2 linked regions of the Stappia indica genome follow. The protein of the gene in region 1 interacts with the protein of each later gene in a pairwise test. Links are inferred from orthologs where the notes say so. Each region holds a gene or a part of one and is shown on either strand. Other genes may lie near its edges.

Evidence for each region.
Region 2: the proteins of gyrA (region 1) and gyrB interact in binary tests that used the Escherichia coli proteins (3 or more experiments, as listed by UniProt). The link is inferred for Stappia indica from one-to-one orthologs.

Annotation. Positions count from the first base shown.
Region 1 is NZ_CP046908.1:260,377-272,165, reverse strand. The notes cover bases 2,891-6,236. They hold gyrA (DNA gyrase subunit A), read right to left. Parts: upstream 5,857-6,236; coding sequence 3,091-5,856; downstream 2,891-3,090. Other genes in these bases: GH266_RS01305 (MarC family protein), read left to right, coding at 6,152-6,236. Outside these bases: GH266_RS01320 (dipeptide ABC transporter ATP-binding protein), read left to right, coding at 1-1,018; GH266_RS01315 (adenylate/guanylate cyclase domain-containing protein), read left to right, coding at 1,282-2,565; more of GH266_RS01305, read left to right, coding at 6,237-6,796; GH266_RS01300 (disulfide bond formation protein B), read right to left, coding at 6,814-7,371; GH266_RS01295 (DUF5993 family protein), read right to left, coding at 7,383-7,541; GH266_RS01290 (hypothetical protein), read right to left, coding at 7,852-8,202; GH266_RS01285 (hypothetical protein), read right to left, coding at 8,282-8,662; GH266_RS01280 (hypothetical protein), read right to left, coding at 9,153-9,443; GH266_RS01275 (GNAT family N-acetyltransferase), read right to left, coding at 9,625-10,134; GH266_RS23325 (glyoxalase superfamily protein), read left to right, coding at 10,422-10,982; bdcA (SDR family oxidoreductase), read right to left, coding at 11,063-11,776. UniProt on the Escherichia coli protein: A type II topoisomerase that negatively supercoils closed circular double-stranded (ds) DNA in an ATP-dependent manner to maintain chromosomes in an underwound state.
Region 2 is NZ_CP046908.1:3,316,145-3,327,628, reverse strand. The notes cover bases 4,154-7,194. They hold gyrB (DNA topoisomerase (ATP-hydrolyzing) subunit B), read right to left. Parts: upstream 6,881-7,194; coding sequence 4,427-6,880; downstream 4,154-4,426. Other genes in these bases: GH266_RS15590 (LysE family translocator), read right to left, coding at 7,095-7,194; rpsL (30S ribosomal protein S12), read right to left, coding at 4,154-4,246. In the rest of the region: GH266_RS15625 (NTP transferase domain-containing protein), read left to right, coding at 1-140; GH266_RS15620 (L,D-transpeptidase), read left to right, coding at 257-919; GH266_RS15615 (OmpA family protein), read left to right, coding at 916-1,464; GH266_RS15610 (hypothetical protein), read left to right, coding at 1,713-1,925; GH266_RS15605 (cryptochrome/photolyase family protein), read left to right, coding at 2,225-3,766; more of rpsL, read right to left, coding at 3,875-4,153; more of GH266_RS15590, read right to left, coding at 7,195-7,712; DNA replication/repair protein RecF, read right to left, coding at 7,775-8,914; dnaN (DNA polymerase III subunit beta), read right to left, coding at 9,017-10,135; chromosomal replication initiator protein DnaA, read right to left, coding at 10,314-11,484. UniProt on the Escherichia coli protein: DNA gyrase negatively supercoils closed circular double-stranded DNA in an ATP-dependent manner to maintain chromosomes in an underwound state.

The sequences.
Region 1 (11,789 bases):
CGTCGAGGACATGACCAAGCACTACCTGATCGAGGACGGCGGGCTGTTCGTGCGGGGCGGCGAGCGGGTGGTGAAGGCCAACGAGAAGCTGAGCTTCACCGCGCGCGAGGCCGAGACGGTGGCCATCGTCGGCGAGAGCGGTTGCGGCAAGTCGACCTTCGCCAAGGTGCTGATGGGGCTGGAGGATGCGACCGACGGCAAGGTGATGCTGGGCAATGTGGAGCTCGGCGACCTGCCGGTGCAGCGGCGCAAGGCCGAGACGATCTCGAAGTTGCAGATGGTGTTCCAGAACCCGTTCGACACGCTGAACCCGTCGCATTCGGTCGGCAGCCAGATCGCCCGGGTGATCCGCAAGTTCGGGGTCGCCAGCAAGGACGAGGAGGTGGAGGAGATCGTCTTCCGGCTGCTCGACACGGTGAAGCTGCCGCGCGATTTCGCCAAGCGCAAGCCGCGCCAGCTGTCCGGCGGACAGAAGCAGCGGGTGGGCATCGCGCGGGCCTTCGCCGGCAATCCGAAGGTGGTGATCGCCGACGAGCCGGTGTCGGCGCTGGACGTTTCGGTGCAGGCGGCGGTGACCGAGCTGCTGATGGACATCCAGCGCGAGAACCGAACGACGATGCTGTTCATCAGCCACGACCTGTCGGTGGTGCGGTACCTCGCCGACCGGGTGGTGGTGATGTATCTCGGCCGGATCATGGAGCAGGGCACGACCGAGGATATCTTCGCGCCGCCCTACCATCCCTACACCGAGGCGCTGCTGGCCGCCGTGCCCATCGCCGACACGCGGATCGAGAAGCGGCATATCGTGCTCAAGGGGGAAATCCCGTCGCCGACCAACCCGCCGCCGGGCTGTCCGTTCTCCACCCGCTGCCCCTACATGATGCCGGGCACTTGCGATGTCGAGCTGCCGCCGCTGCGCAGCTTCGGCGATGGACACAGGATCCTGTGCCATCTCGATCCGGCGGAACTGAGCGCGATGGAGCCGGTGATAAAGCCGAAGACCGAGGCAGCCGAATAGGCCTTGAGAATTTCGAGACGGATTTTGCAAAATTCCGTCTCGAAATCGCGAAATTTTGACGCGGGGCCTCTCAATCTCCCGAAATCGCCGATGCTGCCGGGCGGCTGGCGCGTCGGCATTTGTCCCCGCCAGGGCGCGGCACTTATCCCCGCCGGGGCGCGGCAGCTGCTTTCCGACTTGTCCCCGTGCCTGTCCGCTTGAGGTAAAGTGCGGCCGTGAATTGCCGTTCGCAGGTGACCGGGCGGCGAGAGGGGAAGACGCGAATGGCGGGGCTCGATCCGTTTCCAAGGTCCTATGCGAAGGGGGTGGTGCTGCGCCGGCGCTCGCAGCGCGAGGCGGAGGCGCAAGGGGCGCTTGGCCGAACGCTCGCCGATGTGGAAGCCTGGCTGCTGGGCGAGGCGCTGGCGGTCGGCGACGTGCTGGACTTCTTCGAGGCGTTCTGCTGGCGCATGGCGGCGGCGCTGCCGGCGGTCGAGCGGGCGAGCCTGCATGTGGGCACGCTGCACCCGCAGATCTACGGCTTTGCCTGGAACTGGGAGGCGGGTGACGGGATCTGCGACGAGATCCAGGTGGCCGAGGAGATCCTGGCGACGGATGCCTATCGGCTGAGCCCGATCCATGCGGTGATCGAGCGGGGCGAGGCCTTCGACCGGACCATCGATGCGGAGACCTCGGCGCGCTACCCGTTGCTGCGGGAACTCGGGCAACTCGGCTACAGCCACTACATGGCGCTGCCGCTGACGGCAGGCGGCGAGACCGGCAGCGGGAGCGGCGGGCAGCACAACCTGGTGTCGCTGGCAACGCGCCAGCCGGGCGGCTTCACTGAGGGAGAGCGGGCCGGCATCGCCCGGCTGCTGTCGATCCTGGCGCTGCATGTCGCCCGGCATGTCGACCGGCGGATCTCGGCGAACCTGCTCGACGCCTATCTGGGGCCGGCGGCGGGGGGCAAGGTGCTGCAGGGCAGCATCCGGCGCGGCGTCGGCGAGGAAATCGATGCGGTGATCTGGATGTCGGACCTGCGCGGCTTCACCGATCTGTCGGCGCGGCTGCCGGGGCCGGCGATGACGGCGCTGCTCAACGCCTATTTCGAGCGGCTGGCCGGGGCGGTGATCGCGGAAGGCGGCGAGATCCTGAAATTCATGGGCGACGGGGTTCTGGCGGTGTTTCCGCAAGGCGAGGGGGCGGCAACCGCGGCCCTGCGCGCGGCGCGGGCGGCCCTTGCCGGGATCGCGGAATTGAACGCGGCGCCGCCGGCGGCGGTCGCAGACATGCGGGATGTGTGGGCGCCGCTGCGCACCGGCATCGCGCTGCACGAGGGCACGGTGTTCTTCGGCAATGTCGGCTCGGCCGGGCGGCTCGACTTCACGGTGATCGGCCCGGCGGTGAACGCGGCGAGCCGCATCGAGGCGCTGACCAAGGAGCTCGGCCGCGAGATCCTGATCTCGCAGGCGGCCGCGCGCGGGCTCGACGTGGCGCTGGACGATCTCGGCGAGCATCGCCTTCGCGGCGTCGCCGAGCCGGTGCACCTGTTCAGCCCGAACGGGTGAAGGGGGCGGCCCTCGGCTCTCCGGTCCCGGGTCGCGCTGGCGCTTGCCCGGAATGACGAACAGTGAGGGCGGTGCGCGAAAGCGGGCGCCGTCCGGGAGGACGAGGAGAGGTTTCGGTGTCCTTGCTGCCGCTCTGGGAACGAATAGGCCCCGGATCTCCGGCTTCGCCTGCGTCCGGGGTGACGGCTGAGGTTGGATCTCCGGCCGTGGAGTGACGGACGAGGTTGGGGTGACGGCAGAGGGGATGCGAGGACGTGCCTCTCTCTCGGAGGTCATCCCGGCCGCAGGCGAAGCCGGAGAGCCGGGAACCAGAGGCACCGTCGGCAGGTGTTTGTCGCTCCAACCTCCGCTGGCGTCTTCCCGGACGAGGCTGAAGGCCGGAGAGCCGGGAACCATTGGCGCCGTCGGCAGGTGTTTGTCGCGCATGCCTCTCCTTGCGTCTTCCCGGGCAAGCGAAGCGCGCAAACAAAAGGGCCGCAGGAGTGTCCTGCGGCCCGTGATGGTGTCTTCAGGCGGTGAGGCGGGTCAGGCGTCGTCGCCCGGAGCTTCGTCCTCGCCAGCCTCGTCGTCACCGGTCTCGTCGTCGCCGGCATCGCCCGACGTGTCGGAACCGGACGCCGGGGTCTCGCCGCCGGCTTCGTCGAGCACCGCGTCTTCCGCGTCCTCCTCGTCGGAGACGCGGCCGACCGAGACGACTTCCTCACCCTCGGCGGTGTTGAAGACGATGACGCCCTGGGTGGCGCGGCCGGCGATGCGGATGCCGTCGACCGGGCAGCGGATCAGCTGGCCGCCATTGGTGACGAGCATGATCTGGTCGCTGTCTTCCACCGGGAAGGAGGCGACGAGCGGGCCGTTGCGCTTGGTCACCGCCATGGCGGTGATGCCCTTGCCGCCGCGGCCCGTCACCCGGTACTCGAAGGACGAGGACCGCTTGCCGTAGCCGTTTTCCGAGATGGTGAGGATCACCTGCTCGGTGGCGCTCATGGCGGCATAGCGCTCCTGCGTCAGCTCGCCCGCGGGCACGCCCTCGCTCTCGTCCTCGCCGTTCGCCTCGCCATTGGCCTCGTCGGCCTCGCCGCGCATCAGGCGGCGCCAGCGCAGATAGGCGCTGCGCTCGTCGGCCGTGCAGTCGAAGTGACGCAGGATCGACATGGAGATGACGCGGTCGCTGTCGGCAAGGTTGATGCCGCGCACGCCGACCGAGTTGCGGCCCGCGAAGACGCGCACATCGGTGACGGCGAAGCGGATGCACTGGCCGAGCGCCGTGGTCAGCATGACGTCGTCATGCTCGGTGCAGGTGAAGACGCCGACGATGCCGTCGCCATCCTCCAGCTTCATCGCGATCTTGCCGTTCTTGTTGATCTGCGTGAAGTCGGAGAGCTTGTTGCGGCGGACGGTGCCGCGCGTGGTGGCGAACATCACGTCGAGGTTGCCCCAGCTCTCCTCGTCCTCCGGCAACGGCATGATCGAGGTGATCTGCTCACCCTGCTCGAGCGGCAGCATGTTGACCAGCGCCTTGCCGCGCGAGGTCGGGCCGCCGAGCGGCAGGCGCCAGACCTTCAGCTTGTAGGCGATGCCGCGCGAGGAGAAGAACAGCACCGGCGTGTGCGTGTTGGCCACGAACAGGCGGGTGACGAAATCCTCGTCCTTGGTCGACATGCCCGAGCGGCCCTTGCCGCCGCGCCGCTGCGCCCGGTAGGTGTCGAGCGGAACGCGCTTGATGTAGCCGGCATGGCTGACCGTGACGACCATCTCCTCGCGCTGGATGAGATCCTCGTCTTCAAGGTCCGCGCCGCCGTCCATGATCTCGGTCCGGCGGGGCGTTGCGAACTCCTCGCGGATGTCCGTCAGCTCCTGGCGGATGATGTCGAGAATGCGGGAGCGCGAGCGCAGGATATCGAGATAGTCGCGGATCTCCTCGCCGATCTTGTTGAGCTCGTCGGCGATCTCGTCGCGGCCGAGCGCGGTGAGGCGCTGCAGGCGCAGGTCGAGAATGGCACGGGCCTGCTCCTCGGACAGCTTGTAGGTGCCGTCCTCGTTGACCATATGGCGCGGATCGTCGATCAGGCGGATCAAGGGCTCCACGTCATGGGCCGGCCAGTTGCGCTCCATCAGCTGGGCGCGGGCGGTGGCCGGGTCCGGCGCGGTGCGGATCAGCGCGATGACCTCGTCGATATTGGCGACCGCAATGGCGAGACCGACGAGGACATGGGCGCGGTCGCGCGCCTTCTTCAGCAGGAAGCGGGTGCGTCGGCCGATCACCTCCTCGCGGAAGGCGATGAAGGCGGTCAGCATGTCCTTCAGGCCGAGCTGCTCCGGCCGGCCGCCGTTCAGCGCCACCATGTTGGCGCCGAAGGTCGATTGCAGCGCCGAGTAGCGGTAGAGCTGGTTCAGCACCACGTCGCCGACCGCATCGCGCTTCAGCTCGACGACGACGCGCATGCCGGTACGGTCGGACTCGTCGCGGATGTCGGAAATGCCCTCGATGCGCTTTTCGCGCACATGCTCGGCGATCTTCTCGATCATCGACGCCTTGTTCACCTGATACGGGATCTCGGTGATGACGATGGCGTAGCGGTCCTTGCGGATCTCCTCGATCTCGGCGCGGCCGCGCATGACGATGGAGCCGCGCGCGGTCTCATAGGCCGAGCGGATGCCCGAGCGGCCGAGAATGATGCCGCCGGTCGGGAAGTCGGGACCGGGCACGATCTCCATCAACTCGGCCGTGGTCATCGCCGGATTTTCCATCAGGGCGATGGAGGCGTCGATGACCTCGCCGAGATTGTGCGGCGGGATGTTGGTGGCCATGCCGACGGCGATGCCGCCGGCGCCGTTGACCAGCAGGTTCGGGAACTTTGCCGGCAAAACGACCGGCTCGCTCTCCGAATTGTCGTAGTTGTCCTGGAAGTTGACGGTCTCCTTGTCGATGTCGTCAAGGAGGCGCGCCGAGACCTTCTGCAACCGGCACTCGGTGTATCGCATGGCCGCGGCGGGATCGCCGTCGACCGAGCCGAAGTTGCCCTGGCCGTCGATCAGCGGCAGGCGCAGCGAGAAGTTCTGCGCCATGCGCACGAGCGCGTCGTAGATCGCGCTGTCGCCATGGGGGTGGTATTTACCCATCACGTCGCCGACCACGCGGGCCGACTTGCGGTAGGGCTTGTTCCACTCGTAGCTGTTCTCGTGCATCGAGTAGAGGATGCGCCGGTGCACCGGCTTCAACCCGTCGCGCACATCCGGCAGGGCACGGCTGACGATCACGCTCATGGCGTAATCGAGGTAGCTGCGCTTCATCTCGTCGGTGATGGAAACGGGCCTGATATCGGACGGCAGGCCGCCGGTAGGTGCGTTCGTGTCCCGATCGGTCAAGGGATCTCTCACACTTGTTGAATCTGTCCCGATCTTATAGCCGATTTCGCGCTGCCAGCCAAATCGGCCAGGGCATTTTGCGACGCGAAAACCATAGCCAAAACAGAGGCTTGTCAGTTTCCCAAGGGAAAGTTCGGACAAGGGGTGCCGCCCGCATGCCCACACACCGTATTTTGGCTGATATAACGGGGTCGGACGAGTCGCGCGGGGGGCTTGCGCAATGCTGGCAGACTATTTCATCAACGCCTTCGCGACGCTGTTCGTGACCATCGATCCGGTGGGCCTGGCGCCCATGTTCCTGGCGGTCACGGCCGGCGCCACGGCCGCCACGCGCCGGCGCATCGCGGTGCGTGCGACGCTGATCGGCGGCGCGATCCTGTTCCTCTTCCTGGTCGCCGGGCGCGGCGTTCTCGGCATGCTCGGCATCTCCGTGCCGGCGTTCCAGATCGCCGGCGGGCTGCTGCTGCTGATCATCGCCATCGAGATGGTGTTCGAGAAGCGCAACCGCCGGAAATCCGAGACCGCGGAAAAGGCGCTGTCGCAGCACGCGGCGCATCAGGAGGAGCTGCACGACGTCGCCGTGTTTCCGCTGGCGATCCCGCTGATCGCGGGTCCGGCGGCGATCTCGGCCGTGATCCTGCTGTCCTCGCAGGCAACCGACACGGTGACCTATCTGGGCCTGGCGCTGGTGATCCTGGTGATCATCGGCGCCTGTTTCGTGTCGTTCCTGCTGGCCGACCGCATCGAGCGGATGATGGGCGACACCGCCGCGGTGGTGGTGACGCGGCTGCTGGGCGTGCTGCTGGCGGCGCTGTCGATCCAGTTCATCGCCGATGGCATCCGCGCGATGATCGCCGCCAGCTAGAGCCCGTCGGGGCCTGCCTATTGCAGCAGGCGGTAGACGGTCGGATTGTCCGGGCAGCTTTCGAAGCCGCACTCGATGAGCGTGCTCGCCGTGTTGAGCGCGGCCATCGCCAGCACCAGCAGCACCGCAACCAGCGACAGCCCGGTCAGGCGGACAGCGCGGGTTCCGGCCGGGCGGGCCTCCTCAATGGGCGCACGCAGCACCAGCATGAGCGCTGAGGCGGCGACGGCCGCGACGAAGACGACAAAGGCCCAGGTGTAGAAATGCAGGCCGAGGAAGGGTGCGCCATAGCCCGCGTCGCCCGGCTCGATATGCAGCAGCACCTGGCGCATGGCAAAGCCCGCCCCCAGAAGCCCTGCAAGGATCGTCACGCCGTAATGGGCGGGCCGGGGGCCGCGCGCGACATTCAGCACCGGACCGACGGCCAGCAGCAGGAAGCCGGCGCGCTGCAGCAGGCAGAGCGGGCAGGGCAGCTCGCCATTGGCGAACTGGTCGAGGAAGGCGACGCCGAGCACGGCGGAGATGGCGAGGAGGGCGAGCGCGTTGAGGGTGGTCTCGAAGGATCTGGAGATCATGATGCGCCCCTTCAGAACGACAGCGGCAGCGGATCGGTCGCGTGGTGCAGGTAGACCAGCACGGCGGCGAGGAAGCTGGCGACGGTCAGCAGGCCGGCAAGGCGCATGGGGCCGAAGGCGGCGGCGACAAGGGCCGCAAGCAGCAGGGCGAAGAGGGCGGCGAGATACATCGGGCAGAGCCTTTGCGGATCCGGGTTGCGGAGGTTCGCGCCAAGGGTATGCGATTCTGAGACGATCACGGAGCCGTGATTGTTCTCGGGAGAGGCGGAACGTCGCCCGGCCCGTTCCCTCGGCCTTCTGAAACGGCAAAGGCGACGCCTGCGGGGTGCAGGGCGTCGCCTTTTGCAGTGTCGGATCGCCGGGATGCGGCGCCCGTTTTAGTATCGGTTCGCCGGCATGCGGCGACCCTTTTTAGTATCGGCTCGCCGGCATGCGGCGCCCGATGCAGCTCTTGGGTTGCCGGCGGACGGCACCCGGGGATCAGGAGCTGGCCGGAACGCGCTCCAGGACCGAGGTGTTGGCGGCCGGCTCGCGGGTCTCGACGGTGGTGAACTGCACCTGGCGCATGCCCTTGGTGCCGCTCAGCGCCGAGGCGCAACTCGCCGTCCAGTGACCCCAGGTCTGGCCCTGGCACTCAGCCGGGAGCCCGGCGGCGCCGCGGTCGGTCTTGGGGGCTGCCATCTCGCTCTGCATCCCGCCGGCCGAAGCCGTCTGGACGGTGTGGGCGATGCTTGCGATGCCGCCGAAGACGGCCAGGGCCGCGACGGTGGCAATCGCCAGATCCCGGATGCGATGAGCGTGCTGTTCGCCATGATCGTGAATGAAGGTCATTGTCGTCACGTCCCTGCTTAGTACCGTTCTTCGATGGCCCCACATTGAGGCATAACGGGCAAGGAAACCGTGACGCGGATCACGATCCGGAGGGTTGCACCGGCAGCGCCTGGTTGCCCGTCGCCGGCTCGGCGATCACCGGATGCTTCTGCGGCGGGGTGCCGGCGAAGCAATCGGGATCCTCTTCCCGGAAGATGATGCCGCCGCACACCGCCTCGACGGTTTGCGCGATGGCACGTTCGTCCTTGCCTGCCGAGACAACGCGCTCGTGGGCAGAAGGTTGCATGTTGGCAGCGGTTTCCGCCGCGGCGTCGACATCCGAGGCGGCCAATCCGGCCCCGAGCGTTGCGACAAGCAGCACGACGCCGGCACCCCAAAGGGCGATCGGAGTCGACAGCTGATGAATTTTGTGAATCGTCATCATGCACCGCCATATGTAGTATCCCGAGGGGATTGGCAAGGCTTTGCCGGTTCAGTATTCCGTGAACGGCCTGTGCTGCTTTTGTGAACGATTGCAGCGAGTTGCGTATAAGCCGGGCATGCTTTCGCATGCCAGCCATGCATCAATCGCATGGCCTTTCGGCGGTTCCGGACGCTTCGCGGATGCGAAACGCTCCTGCTTTCTGCCCGCGACCGGCATGGTGCCGGTCCAGCCGGGGACCGCGCGGCACGCATCCCCTGCAACCCTGAAAGATAAGATGGGGAGCGCCCGGACGCGGGCCAAGAGGCAGGCGCGCGCAAACGGCGAAGCTCGCGCGAAGGTGAAAGGCCGGTGAAAGGTCGGTGATCGGGCGCGGGCAGGCGCGAAGCGGCACGGGAGGAGAGTGAAGAGGGGGCCGGGGGAGCGCATGACGGCGAGGCGGGGAACCCGCCGTCACGCTGCTGCGGGCAGGACGCGAGGCTTGCGCGCCGCGCCGTGCCGGGAGAGGTCCGAGGTCAGGACGATCGGATCACTCCGAAACGCGGGCGCGCGCGAGAACGGTGGTGGCGCCGTCGCTCGTGGCGATGGTGTGCCAGGCGGGCGCGGAGGCGGGATCGACGCTGCGGGCAAGATCCGCGCAGCCCGGTGCCACGTCCTGCATGGTGCCGGCGGCACAGGCGACCTGCACCGTGCGCGCCATGCGGTCGCCCTTCTTCGCGGTGTTGATCTGATCCGCGGTGCCGAGTGTCAGGCCTCCGACGGCAACGGATATGGCAATGGCGGCAAGGCCGCCAAGGCCCAAAGCTGCAATGCCACGCATGTCCTGCGCCTCCTTTTGCTTATGAGCAACAGTCTAGCAGAAAAGCGGCGCGACTTAAATAAATTCGCAGTGAGTGACTTTACGGCAACAATTACAAAACAATGGCGCCGGCGGGGAAACGACGTGGCCACGGGCTGAGAGGATTCGAAGTCGCGCTGCCTTGCCTTGGTTTGCGCCGCCATTACCGCATCGCGAAGGCGTGCCAGGTCGCGCCGTCCTTGTGGATCAGGCCTTCGTCGGTCATGCCGAGCTTGCGGGCGACCTTGATCGAGCCTGCGTTGTTGGGATCGATTTCCGCGACGACACGGTCGAGCGCCAGCGTGTCCATCGCATGGTCGAGGACGGGCTGCGCCGCCTCGGTCGCATAGCCCTTGCCCCAGGTCTCGCGCAGGAAGCGCCAGCCGATCTCGATCTCCGGCCCGATGCCGTCACAGGGGATCAGCAGGATCCAGCCGAGGAAATGCTCCGGCCGGTCATGCGCAAACACCGACCAGTAGCCGAGGCCCGGCCCGTAATCGGCCTGCATCCGCCCGCGCACGAAAGCCGCGTGGCCGGCGGGATCGGTCCAGGGTTTGGGCACGAACCTGATCACCTCGGGATCGCGGTCCATGGCCAGGCAGGCGTCCAGATCGGCGAGGGTTCGCGGCCTTATGGTGAGGCGGGCGGTGCGGAACGTCGGCAGGATCGGCAAGGTCTCGTCTCGCTGTCCGGTTGGGCTTCCACCGTTTTACCGGCGGAGGCGCCGCGTGCAAGGAGGGGTGCCGAGACTTACGGCCTGCCACTCGCCGGCTGACAGGGGCGGGGCCGCGCGCTATCCTGCGCCATGGCCGGAGGCAGCCGGCAGCCCGCACCCCGCCGTGAATATGGCGGGGCATGGCGAATGCCTCCGAAGCGATGCGTCCTGACCGTTCAACCGTCGGGCGAAGGCGTCGGTAATGCGGGTGCTGACGAGGACTTCGCCGTGACGAGGAAACGGACATGCGCGACCATCGCCATTCGAAGCTCATGGCCAAGGCCATGCGCGAGGCTCTTGCCGAGAAAAACCTGACCATCACCCACAGCGAAGCACTGGAAATCGTCGCCCGCCAGTTCGGCCTTGCCAACTGGAACGTGCTGGCCGCGAAGATCGGGGAGGGCGAAGGTGGGGGCGAGGCGGCCGAGAGCCGCGAGAGCCTCCGCCTTGAGCAGGCAGTGCCGATCGTGCGCATCTTCGACGTCGCCAAGGCGAGCGAGTTCTATTTCGGCTTTCTCGGCTTCTCCCTCGACTGGGAGCACCGCTACGGCGATAATTTTCCGCTCTATATGCAGATCTCGCGCTCCGGACTGCGGCTGCACCTGTCGGAACATGCCGGCGACGCGACGCCCGGCGGCAACATGTGCGTCTACATGCCCGGCATCCGAGACCTGCACCGGGAGCTGCAGGCCAAGGACTACCGCTACATGAAGCCGGGGCTGGAGGACCAGGGAGGGCGGCTCGAGCTGCAGGTCACCGACCCGTTCAGCAACCGCATCCGCTTCATGGAACTCACGGGGAGCTGACGGAGTAGCCAGCTCGGCTCGCGAGGCGCGGGGCGGGCAGACGCCTGCCCCCGCGCTTTTTGCGCCGGGCCTTCCGCCCGTCAGGCGCCGAAGCCGCCGTCGATCGTGTGCATCGCCCCGGTGACGAAGCCGGCCTCGGGGCCGGCGAGCCAGGCGACCATGCCGGCGACCTCTTCCGGCCTGCCGTGGCGCTTGATGGTCATGAAGCTGTGCATCAGCTCCTTCATCGGCCCGTCGGCGGGGTTCGCATCGGTGTCGATGGGGCCCGGCTGCACGATGTTCACGGTGATGCCGCGCGGCCCGAAATCGCGCGCCAGCCCGCGGGCCAGGCCCTGCAGCGCCGACTTGCTGAGCGCGTAGGAGGCCATGCCGGGGACGGGCATGCGGTCGCCGTTGACGGAGCCGATCACGATGATCCGGCCGTCCTGCGGCATCTGCCGCGCCGCCTCGACGGAGGCGTGGTAGGGGGTCTGGACATTGATCCGGAACAGCCGGTCGATGGCGTCGGGATCCTGCTCCAGCGCGTCGCCGAAGACGGCGACGCCGGCATTCACCACCAGCACGGCGAGCGGCCCGCTGTCGCGGACCCGGGCGATCACCGCATCCCGGTCGGCACTGTCCGTCATGACCGCCGTAGCGCCGGTCTCGGCCGCCAGCTTGTGCGCTGCCTCCTTCGACCCGGCATAGGTGAAGGTCACGTTCGCCCCCTCTGCCGCGAACCGTCTGACGATCGCTGCCCCGATCCCGCGGCTGCCGCCGAGCACGAGGACGGATTTTCCCTGAAAGTCGGCCATCTGGCCCTCCTTG
Region 2 (11,484 bases), 3.1 Mb from region 1 along the record:
ACGCCTCGGCCATGCGCGAGGTTGAGATCGGCGAGGCCGCGCGCCTCGATCTCGACACGCGCGAGGCGCTGTCGGCGGCCGGGGCGGACTTCGGCGAGGCGCCTTCGCGGCCCCCATCGCCGGCACCGTCATCGAACTGAAAAACTTCGAAGGATTGACGTTTTCTCCGCAATGGACAGTAATAGGACCGTTCCGCGCTCGCAGATACTGCCGAGCGCGGGGCGGACGCGGCTGCCCGTCAGGAGGAGGAGACGGAATGACGGCATCCATGACACGGCGCGCGCTGCTGGTCGGCGCCGGCGCGATGGCGGCGAACATCTCGCTGCCCATACCGGCATTCGCGTCCTCGAAATGGTTCGACGGGGCCGCTGCGGACAATGGCTTCGAGTACCGCCGCACCAATTTCTCGGTGATCAAGCCGCATTGGCGCCGGCAGATGGTCAAGTATTTCTCGCAAGAATCGCCGGGCACGGTGGTCGTCGACACGCGCAACCACTTCCTCTACTGGATCTGGGAGAACAACACCGCGCTGCGTTACGGCGTCGGCGTCGGGCGCGAAGGCTTCCAGTGGTTCGGCCGCGCGCAGGTCCGCCGCAAGGCGCTGTGGCCGCGCTGGGTGCCGCCCCCCGACATGCGCAAGCGCCAGCCCGACCTGCCGAAACTGGTCGAGGGCGGCGCGCCGAACAACCCGCTGGGCCCCCGCGCGCTCTACCTGCACCACGACAGCGGCGCCGACACCGGCTACCGGCTGCATGGCACGCTGGAGCCGTGGAGCATCGGCAGCGACGTCTCGTCGGGCTGCATCCGCATGTTCCCCGAAGACATCATCGACCTCTACCAGCGCTGCCCGGTCGGAACCCGCGTGTCGGTTCTGGAGCATCTGGGCGCCGGCACACCGCAGGATCAGGAGCGCACGTGACCGCCTTTTCGACGCCCGCAACCGGCCGCGCCTTGCGGCCGCGCCTCTCGTTTTCGCCCCTGCTGCTGGCCGGGCTTGCCGCCTGCGCGCTTCTCGCCGGCTGCAACACGGTCGAGAATGTCGCCTCGCCGGACGTCACCAACGCGCCGGTGCTCGGCTTCGCCAACATGGAGCCGGGCAGCGAGGAGGCCTTCATGCTCAATGTCGGCCGGCGGACCTATTTCACGCCCGGCTCGGCGGAGATCGACGAGACCGCCCGCATGACGCTCGACAAGCAGGCCGAGTGGCTGATGTCCCACCGGACCTGGTACGCCAAGATCCAGGGCTTTTCGGACGATCCGGGCAGCACCGGCGACAACACGGCGCTTTCGACGCGCCGGGCGAACGCGGTGATGGCCTATCTGGTCGGCAAGGGCGTCGCGCCGAACCGCCTGTGGGCCAAGGGCTACGGAACGGAGCGCAAGGTGCGCGATTGCGCCGAAGAAGAATGCAAGGCGCAGAACCGCCGGGTGGTCACCAACCTCCGCGAAGAACGCGAGCGTTGAAGTAAGACTGCAACCGCTCGGCGTTAACCACATCGCTGCACTGCAATATAGGCATGGCTCCCATGTCGGAGATGCGTTTGGCCTTTTGCAATGTGACACCTATATTACAGTCATCGGATCGATGCCGGGCCTTGGCCCGGCTTTTTTGACGCGCAGCCGCTGGCAGGCGCTCCTGACACCGGTGCCGCGGCAAGCCCCGCGGATCGCGCTTCGGAGTGAAAGGCGTCACCAGACTGAAGGACAGGACGATGACCGAACTCCGTTTGCCGCGTGCCGGCCAGTGCAAGTGGGCCGAAGGCACCGGCGGCAACTACACCTTCCCGTGCCGCAACCGCGTCGAGGCGGGGATTTCCTACTGCAGCGAGCATCACGCACTGGTGTATATCTCCCCCGAGGAGCGTCGCCGCAACCGCGAGAACACCCCGGTCGCCTTCAAGGCGCAGCGCCGCATCGCCGCCTGATACCGACGCCGGCACTTGTCCCCGCTCCGCGCGGAGCGAGATTGCGAGCGCTGTCGCAAAAAACACTAAAATTGAGACGGGATTTTGCAAAATCCGTCTCGAATTTCGAGCATGCCTGTCTCATCGAGACGCCCGGCGGGAAACCGACCGGGCGTTGTTCGTTTTGGCCGCCGTCGGGCCCTGCCCGCAGCGCGGCCTGTCCCCGTCCCGCCCTTGCGCGCGCCGGGCCGAGATCCGCACAAAGCCGGGCTGCGTAACCGGAAGGACCATCCTTCCGATCCAGCGCATCCCCGCAAGGCATGACCAGACCCATCCTCATTCCGATCCTCGGCGACCAGCTCTCCTTCGGCCTCTCGGCGCTGCAGGACGTCGACAAGAGCGCCGCACGACTGCTGATGATGGAGGTCGCGCAGGAGACGACCTACGTCCCGCACCATCGCAAGAAGATCGCCTTCATCCTGGCCGCCATGCGCCATCACGCCGCCGCCCTGCGCCGGGCCGGCTGGCAGGTCGATTATGTCGAGCTCAATGATCCGGACAATACCGGCAGCTTTGCGGGCGAGATCGGCCGGGCGGTGGCGCGGCACGATCCCTTGCGGATCCGGGCGACCGAGCCCGGCGAGTGGCGGGTGCTGGAGATCCTGCGCGGGCTAGAGAGCGCGCACAACCTGCCGGTCGACATCCTGCCCGACAGCCGTTTCCTGTGCAGCGCCAAGGAGTTCGCTGCCTGGGCGGACGGCCGCAAGCAGCTGCGGATGGAGTATTTCTACCGCGAGATGCGGCGCAAGACCGGACTGCTGATGGAGGGCGACGAGCCCGTCGGAGGTCGCTGGAACTTCGATGCGGAGAACCGCAAGCCGGCGGACACCGACCTCTTCATGCCGCGCCCGCTGGACTTCGAGCCGGACACGACGACGCGGGCGGTGCTGGACCTGGTCGAGGCGCGGTTTCCGGGCGGGTTCGGCAGGCTCACCCCGTTCCGCTTCGCCGTCACCACCGAGGACGCCGAGGCGGCGCTGGAGCGCTTCATCAAGGAGGCCCTGCCCTGCTTCGGCGACTATCAGGACGCCATGCTGACCGGGGAAAAGTACCTCTACCACTCGGTCCTGTCGCCCTACATCAATGCCGGCCTGCTCGATCCCTTGCAGGTCTGCCGCAAGGCGGAGCAAGCGTTTCTCGACGGTGCCGTGCCGCTCAACTCGGCCGAGGGGTTCATCCGCCAGATCATCGGCTGGCGGGAATATGTGCGCGGCATCTACTGGCTGAAGATGCCGGGCTATGCCGGCGCCAATCATTTCGGCGCGAACCGGCCGCTGCCGGAATTCTACTGGAGCGCGGAGACGAAAATGGCCTGCCTGTGCGAGGTCGTCGGCCAGACCCGCGACGAGGCCTACGCGCATCACATCCAGCGGCTGATAGTGACCGGCAATTTCGCGCTGATCGCCGGCATCGACCCGCACCAGGTGCACGAGTGGTATCTCGCGGTCTATGCGGACGCCTTCGAATGGGTGGAGTTGCCGAACACGGTCGGCATGAGCCAGTTCGCCGATGGCGGGCTGCTCGCCTCCAAACCCTATGCGGCGAGCGGCAACTACATCAACAAGATGTCGGACCACTGCCGCAACTGCGGCTACGACGTGAAGGACCGCACCGGCGAAAACGCCTGCCCGTTCAATGCGTTGTACTGGGACTTCCTGATCCGCAACCGGGAAAGGCTCGGCGCCAATCCGCGTCTTGCCCAGCCCTACCGGACCTGGGACCGCATGTCGGCGGAGACCCGCAAGGACTACCTCAAAGCCGCCGCGCGCAGCCTGAAACGGCTCGAAGCCGGCACGCTCTAGGCGCCCTGCGTCGCAAGAGCCTCGCCCAAAAACATCAAGGCCTCCCGGACGGGTGTCCGGAAGGCCTCGACAAGACAATTCCCTGCCGGGCGGGACCCGGCTGGAAGCTTACTTCGGACGCTTGGAGCCGTAGAGCGAACGGCGCTTCTTACGGTCCTTGACGCCCTGGGTGTCGAGCACGCCGCGGATCACGCGGTAGCGCACGCCCGGAAGATCGTTCGGGCCGCCGCCACGCACGAGCACCACGGAGTGCTCCTGCAGGTTGTGGCCCTCGCCCGGAATGTAGGCGGTGACTTCATTGCCATTGGTCATGCGAACACGCGCGACCTTACGAAGAGCCGAGTTCGGCTTGCGCGGCGTCGTGGTGTAGACGCGGGTGCAAACCGCGCGCTTCTGCGGGTTACCGCCCAGCGCGGGGGTCTTGGACTTCTTGACGGTCGGCTTACGGTTCAGGCGAACCAACTGGTTGATTGTCGGCATAGGTTGTTTGCAGCTTGTTTTTGAGGAATGTCTTGGCCGCCTCGTATAGGGGGGGCGGCCCGCTTTGTCAAAGGAAGAATCCCGCTTCCCGGCGTTTTCCGCCGCGTCGGATTGCCTGCTGCGCGATTCCGGCATCCGGCTTTCGCGCATCCGGCAATCCGGCCGGCGGGCCGGAGAGCGTCAGACGTCCAGATTGGCGACCGCGAGGGCGTTCTCCTGGATGAAGGCGCGCCGCGGGTCGACGTCGTCGCCCATCAGCTTGGTGAAGATGTCGTCGGCGGCATCCGCCTCGCGCACCTTCACCTGCAGCAGGGAGCGCACGTTCGGATCGAGCGTGGTTTCCCAGAGCTGCTCGGCGTTCATCTCGCCGAGACCCTTGTAGCGCTGCATCGCGATGCCCTTGCGCCCTTGCACGAACACCGCGTCGAGCAGCGCCCGCGGCCCGCGAATGGCCGTGTCGCTGCCCTTGCGGGCCAGCGTCGCGGCCTTGACGTAGACCTCCTGCAGGTTCTGGGTGCGGGCGTCCAGCTTGCGGGCATCGGCCGAGCCGAGCAGCGCCGCATCGATGGTCGCCACCTCCTTCACGCCGCGCACGGTCCGCTCGAAGACGAGGTCGCCATTGTCGAGCACCTTGCCTTCCCAGCCGCGCTCGAACTCGTCGGCCAGAATGTCCAGCCGGCGGGCGATATAGGCTGCCGCCTCCGCCGCACGCACGGGATCGTCATGCACGTCGGGGTTCAGCGCGCCGGCAATCGCCGCCTGCTCGACCACGTCGCGGTCGTAGCGCGAATGCAGGCCGTCGAGAATGCCGGCAACCGCCCGCGCCTTCTCGACCACGTCGCGCAGGTCGTGTCCGCTGCGCACCTCGCCGCCGGCCAGGGTCAGCGTGCAGTCTTCCAGGCCCGTATCGATCAGGTAGTTCTCCAGCGCTTCCTGGTCCTTAAGGTACTGCTCGGAGTTGCCGCGCTTGACCTTGTAGAGCGGCGGCTGGGCGATATAGATGTGGCCCTGCTCGATCAGGTCCGGCATCTGCCGGAAGAAGAAAGTCAGCAGCAGCGTGCGGATGTGGGCGCCGTCGACGTCGGCGTCCGTCATGATGATGATCTTGTGGTAGCGCAGCTTGGCGAGGTTGAACTCTTCCTTGCCGATGCCGGTGCCGAGCGCTGTGATCAGCGTGCCGATCTCGTTCGACGACAGCATCTTGTCGAAGCGCGCCCGCTCGACATTGAGGATCTTGCCGCGCAGCGGCAGGATCGCCTGATTCTCGCGGCTGCGGCCCTGCTTCGCGGAGCCGCCGGCCGAATCGCCCTCCACCAGGAAGAGCTCGGACTTGGCCGGGTCGCGTTCCTGGCAGTCGGCCAGCTTGCCGGGCAGCGAGGCGACGTCCAGCGCGCCCTTGCGCCGGGTCAGCTCGCGCGCCTTGCGCGCCGCCTCGCGCGCCGAGGCCGCCTCGACGATCTTGGAGACGAGCACGCGCGCGGGGGCCGGGTTTTCTTCCAGCCACTCGGCGAGCGCGGCGCTGATGGCGTTCTCGACCACCGGGCGAACCTCGGACGAAACCAGCTTGTCCTTGGTCTGGGACGAGAATTTCGGGTCCGGCACCTTGACCGAGAGCACGCAGGTCAGTCCCTCGCGGCAGTCGTCGCCGGTGAGCGAGACCTTCTCCTTCTTGAGGATGCCCGACTGCTCCGCATAGCCGGTCATCTGCCGGGTCAGCGCGCCGCGGAAGCCGGCCAGATGCGTGCCGCCGTCGCGCTGCGGGATGTTGTTGGTGAAGCACAGAACCTGCTCGTGGTAGCTGTCGTTCCACCACATGGCCGCCTCGACCGTGATGCCGTCCTTCTCGGTCCGCATGACGATCGGCGCCTCGATGAGCGGGTGCTTGGCCCGGTCGAGATAGCGCACGAAGGCCTCCAGGCCGCCTTCGTAGAACAGCTCGACCGCCTTCTCCTCGACGCCGCGGCGGTCGGTCAGGAGAATGCGCACGCCGGAGTTCAGGAAGGCCAGCTCGCGCAGCCGGTGCTCCAGCGTGCCGAAGTCGAATTCGATGCGGGTGAAGGTCTCGGGCGAGGGCATGAAGGTCACCTCGGTGCCCTTGCGCCCTTCCGCCGGGCCGACGACGGCCAACGGGGCCTCGGCCTCGCCGTTGCGGAAGCGCATGCGGTGCTCTTTGCCGCTGCGCCAGATGCGCAGGTCGAGCCAGGTCGACAGGGCGTTCACCACCGAGACGCCGACGCCGTGCAGGCCGCCCGACACCTTGTAGGAGTTCTGGTCGAACTTACCGCCGGCATGCAGCTGGGTCATGATGACCTCGGCGGCGGACACGCCTTCCTCGGAGTGCACGTCGGTGGGAATGCCGCGGCCGTTGTCGGTCACGGTGACCGAGCCTTCGGCGTTCAGCGTCACGGTGACGCGGTCCGCGTGGCCGGCCAGGGCCTCGTCGATGGCGTTGTCGACCACCTCGTACACCATGTGGTGGAGGCCGGAACCGTCGTCGGTGTCGCCGATATACATGCCCGGGCGCTTGCGCACCGCATCGAGGCCCTTGAGGACCTTGATCGAGTCGGCGCCGTAGTCGTCTGCGCCGTTGGTGGCTTGCGGTTCGCTTTCGCTGCCCGTCGGAGTGTCGCTCATTCGAATCAAACGCTCGCTGGATCTTGTGTGTCGTTCAGTTATACGGGCTTGCAACAGGGGTTCAACCGGCTGTCGCCAAGCTTTCCGGCCGGTTTCGGCCCCTTGCGCGCCATCCCGACACGGGACGTGCGGCCCTTGATCCCAAGGAACCGGATGCGCGCCTGTTTTCCCGTTTCAAGTCAATGCGTTACCCGCATACTTCGAGACCTTCCCGTCACCGCGTGGCAACGGCGACCGCAGCCCCCGCCATGACGGAGCCAGCGACCCTGTTGAGAAGTCGCACCGCCCTGGGGCTGGCCAGCATCTTCCGTGCCCGCTCGGCAAGCAGGCAATAGCCGCCCAGCACCACGGCCAGCACCGCGAAGGTGATCAGCGACAGCTCGGCATATCCGAGCACGGTCACCGTCTCCAGCGCGATGATGTTGGGCAGGAGCGCCAGATAGAAGACCATCACCTTGGGGTTGCCCATGGTGACGGCCAGCCCGCCCAAGGCCAGGGCGAAAGGGCTCTCCTTGCGCACGGGGCCGAGCGCTGCCAGGCCGCCATCGGCCGGTGCGGTCCACATCTTGTAGGCCAGATAGGCGAGATAGAGCGCGCCGGCATATTTCAGCACCAGGAACACCGTGCCGAAGGTCTTGGCCAGCACGGCAAGGCCGGCGACCGCAAAGCCCAGCCAGATCACGTCGCCGAGCGCGATGCCGAAGCAGAAGGCGAAGGCCCCCTCGCGCCCGCGCGCCAGCACGCGCGCGACGATGGCGGCGATGCCGGGTCCGGGAATGACGGCCGCGACGAACAGGGCCGCAGCGAAGACGAGCAGCGCGGAAACATCCATGGAAAGCGTGATCCTGCAAGGGGCCGAAGGGGCGCCGGCCAAGGGCGCCCGCACGCGGCCGGTCAGTCCTTCATATAAGGCGAAATGGTCGATTGTGCGACCTTCAGTATCTGGCTGCCTTCGGGAAGATCGACGAAAAGCTGGCTGTCGGTGCCGGTCATCAGCACCTGCAGCCCCAGTTCCGCCAGGCGCGAGAACAACGCCCTGCGCCGGCCCGGGTCGAGATGGGCGGCGACCTCGTCCAGCAGCAGCACCGGGGTCATGCCGGCGGTCTGCGAGGTCACTTCCGCATGGGCCAGCACAAGACCGATCAGCAGCGCCTTCTGCTCGCCGGTGGAGGCAAGGGCCGCCGGCATGTCCTTGGCCAGATGGCGCACCGCCAGATCGCTGCGATGCGGCCCGTAAAGGGTCCGCCCGGCGGCGCGGTCGCGCATGCGGGTCGCGGCGAGCTGATCGCGGTAGCGGTCCTCGATGTCGTAGGCCGCAATGCCTTCGCAGTCGCGCTCGAACTCGCCGGCAAGCTCCACCCCGGCCAGCGGGAAGGGCAGACCGAGGTCGCCCTGCTGGCGGATGCGGGCCTGCAACAGGGCGACGGTCTCGCGCCGGGCAAAGCCGACGGCAACCGCAAGCGGGGCGAGCTGCGCCTCCACCGCATCGAGAAAGGCGGCAGAGCCGCCCTCCTCCAGCAGGCGATTGCGGGCGCGCAGGGTCTTTTCCAGATCGGCGACGCGGCGGCCATGGCCTGGGTCGATCGCCAGCACCAGGCGGTCGAGGAAGCGGCGGCGGTCGCCGGCCGCGCCGGTGAACAGCCCGTCCATCGCCGGCAGCAGCCAGAGCACGCGCAGATAGTCGAGCAACTGTTCGGAAGAGCGGGCATCCGCGCCGTCGATGCGCACACGCCGGCCGGTCTCGCCGGGCGCATGGCCGACGCCGATGCGGGTCTCCCCGGCCACGCCCTCGACACGGGCGGCAACGCTCCAGCCGGCGGGCGCCCCCTGCCGGCGGATGTCGTCGAGTTGGGCCCGGCGCAGACCGCGCCCGGCGGTCAGCAGCGAGACCGCCTCCAGCAGGTTGGTCTTGCCGGAGCCGTTGTCGCCGACCAACGCCACAAGGCGGGCGCCGAATGCGACGCTCGCCTGCTCGTAGTTCCTGAAATCGGTGAGTGTCAGACTGCCGATGGCAACCTGGACCGGCTCGCCCATCCGGCCTCCATTACGGGTCGCTTGCCTGCGCTTCGCCTGCCGGCCCCGTCAAGGCGCACCGCGCCCGCAGCGCGGCTGCCGATCGCGGGCAAAGCCTGGCTGCTAGACGCGCATCGGCATCAGGACATAGAGCGCGTCTTCCACGCCCTTGTCCTGGATCAGCGTCGGCGCGCCGGCATCGGCCAGGCGGAAGCAGGCGGTATCGCCACGCAGCTGGCTGGTGATCTCCAGCAGATAGCGGGAGTTGAAGCCGATCTCCAGCGGATCGCTGTCGTAGTCGATGGCCAGTTCCTCGGTCGCCGAACCGCTGTCCGGATTGACCACCGTCAGGATCATACGGCCTTCGGAGATCGCCAGCTTCACGGCGCGACCGCGCTCGGAGGAGATGGTGGACACGCGGTCGACGGCGGCCTTGAACTCGTCGCGCTCGACCAGCATTTCCTTGTCGTTGTTCTGCGGGATCACCCGGCCGTAGTCCGGGAAGGTGCCGTCGATCAGCTTCGAGGTCAGGATCACATCGCCGGTGGTGATGCGGATCTTCGTCTCGGAGATCTCGATGGCCGCCTCCGCGTCCGGCGCTTCCAGCAGCTTCTGGATCTCGCCGACCGTCTTGCGCGGCACGATGATGCCCGGCATCCCGACGGAGCCGTTCGGCGCCGGGATTTCGGCGCGCGCCAGCCGGTGACCGTCGGTCGCCACCGCGCGCAGCCGGTCGCCGCCGTCGGTCGCCACCGAATGCATGTAGATGCCGTTCAGGTAGTAGCGGGTCTCCTCGGTGGAGATTGCGAACTGGGTGGCATCGATCAGCGAGCGCAGATCGCGTGAGGGTAGCGTGAAGCGGTGTGTGAACTCACCGGCCGTGATGTCCGGGAAGTCGGTCTCGGGCAGCATCTGCAGCGCAAAGCGCGAGCGGCCGGCCCGGATCTCCAGCGTCGCATTGTCCGACGAGGTCTCCAGCGCCACCTGCGCGCCCTCGGGCAGCTTGCGGACGATGTCGTAGATCATGTGCGCCGGAACGGTGGTCGCGCCGGGCTGTTCGACCAGCGCCGCGACCTTCTCCGAGATTTCCAGATCGAGGTCGGTCGCCTTCAGCAGCAGTTGGCCGCCGTCGGCGCGCAGCAACACGTTCGACAGGATCGGGATGGTGTTTCGGCGCTCGACGACACGATGAACATGGGTCAGGGACTTCAGAAGATCGGTCCGCTCGAGGGTCACTTTCATTGTATCGTCCATTGTCGAAAATCGTGGGAACCGCGACGGTCAAATGGGCGAAGACACTGCCCTTTTGCGCTGCGAAAAGCAAGTGCCGGCGATCCTTGGCAAATGCCTTGCGAAAACCGCAAGCGGGCGGCCCTCCCCGACAAGGGGATGCCACCCGCGATGCCTGCCGGATGAAGGATCAGGCGTCCAGCATCCGCTTCAGGAGGTCGAGCTCCTGCGCGAGCGCGGTGTCGGATCGCGCGAGGTCCTCGATCTTGCGAACTGCGTGGAGCACGGTTGTGTGGTCGCGGTTGCCGAAGCGGCGGCCGATCTCGGGCAGCGAGCGCGGGGTCAGGGCCTTGGCAAGATACATGGCGATCTGCCGCGGACGCACGATGGTGCGGGTGCGGCGGGCCGACAGGAGGTCGGCCTTGGACACGTTGTAGTGCTTGGAGACGATGCGCTGGATGTCCTCGATCTTGACCCGGCGCGGCTCTGTATTGCGCACCAGGTCGCGCAAGGTCGCCTCGGCCATTTCCTGCGTCACCGGCTGGTTGGTGAGCTGGTTGTGGGCGATCAGGCGGTTCAGCGCGCCCTCGAGGTCGCGGCCCGAATTGCCGACATGGCGGGCGACGTAGTCGAGCACGGCCTCCGGCACGGCGAAGGTGGCATGCGAACGGCGCACGCAATCGATGCGGTTGGTCAAAATGGCGCGGCGCAGGCCGAAATCGGGCTCGGAGATCGAGACGACGAGGCCGCCGGCCAGACGCGAGCGCATGCGGTCGTCGAGCGTCTCAAGGTCCGCGGGCGGACGGTCGGCAGCGACCACCACCTGGCGGGCACCGTCGATCAGGGCGTTGAGCGTGTGGCAGAACTCCTGCTGAACCTGCTTGCCGTGCAGGAACTGCATGTCGTCGATCAGCAGCAGGTCGATGGCGCGCAGCGTGTCCTTGAAGGCAAGGGCGGACTGGGCCTTCAGCGCCGCGACGAAGCGGTACATGAAATGCTCGGCCGTGAGATAGAGCACGCGGCGGCCAGAGGCCTGCGCCGCCGAGGCGACAGCCTGCATCAGGTGGGTCTTGCCGAGGCCGACCGAGGCATGGATGTAGAGCGGGTTGAAGGTCACCGCCGCAGCGGTCGCGACCTGACGCGCGGCGGCCAGCGCCAGCGCGTTGGACTCGCCCTCAACGAAGGACTCGAACGTGTATTTCGGATCGAGCGAAGCCCCTTCCAGGCCATCGGAGCCCTCGCGCGGGGTCGCAGCCGCAGGCCGCGCCACGCCGGACGAGACGGTCTCGGCCCTGGCTGAAGCGGAGTTTTCGACGAGCTTGATCTGCTGGGCAGTCCGCGGGGCCGCCGGTACGGGACGC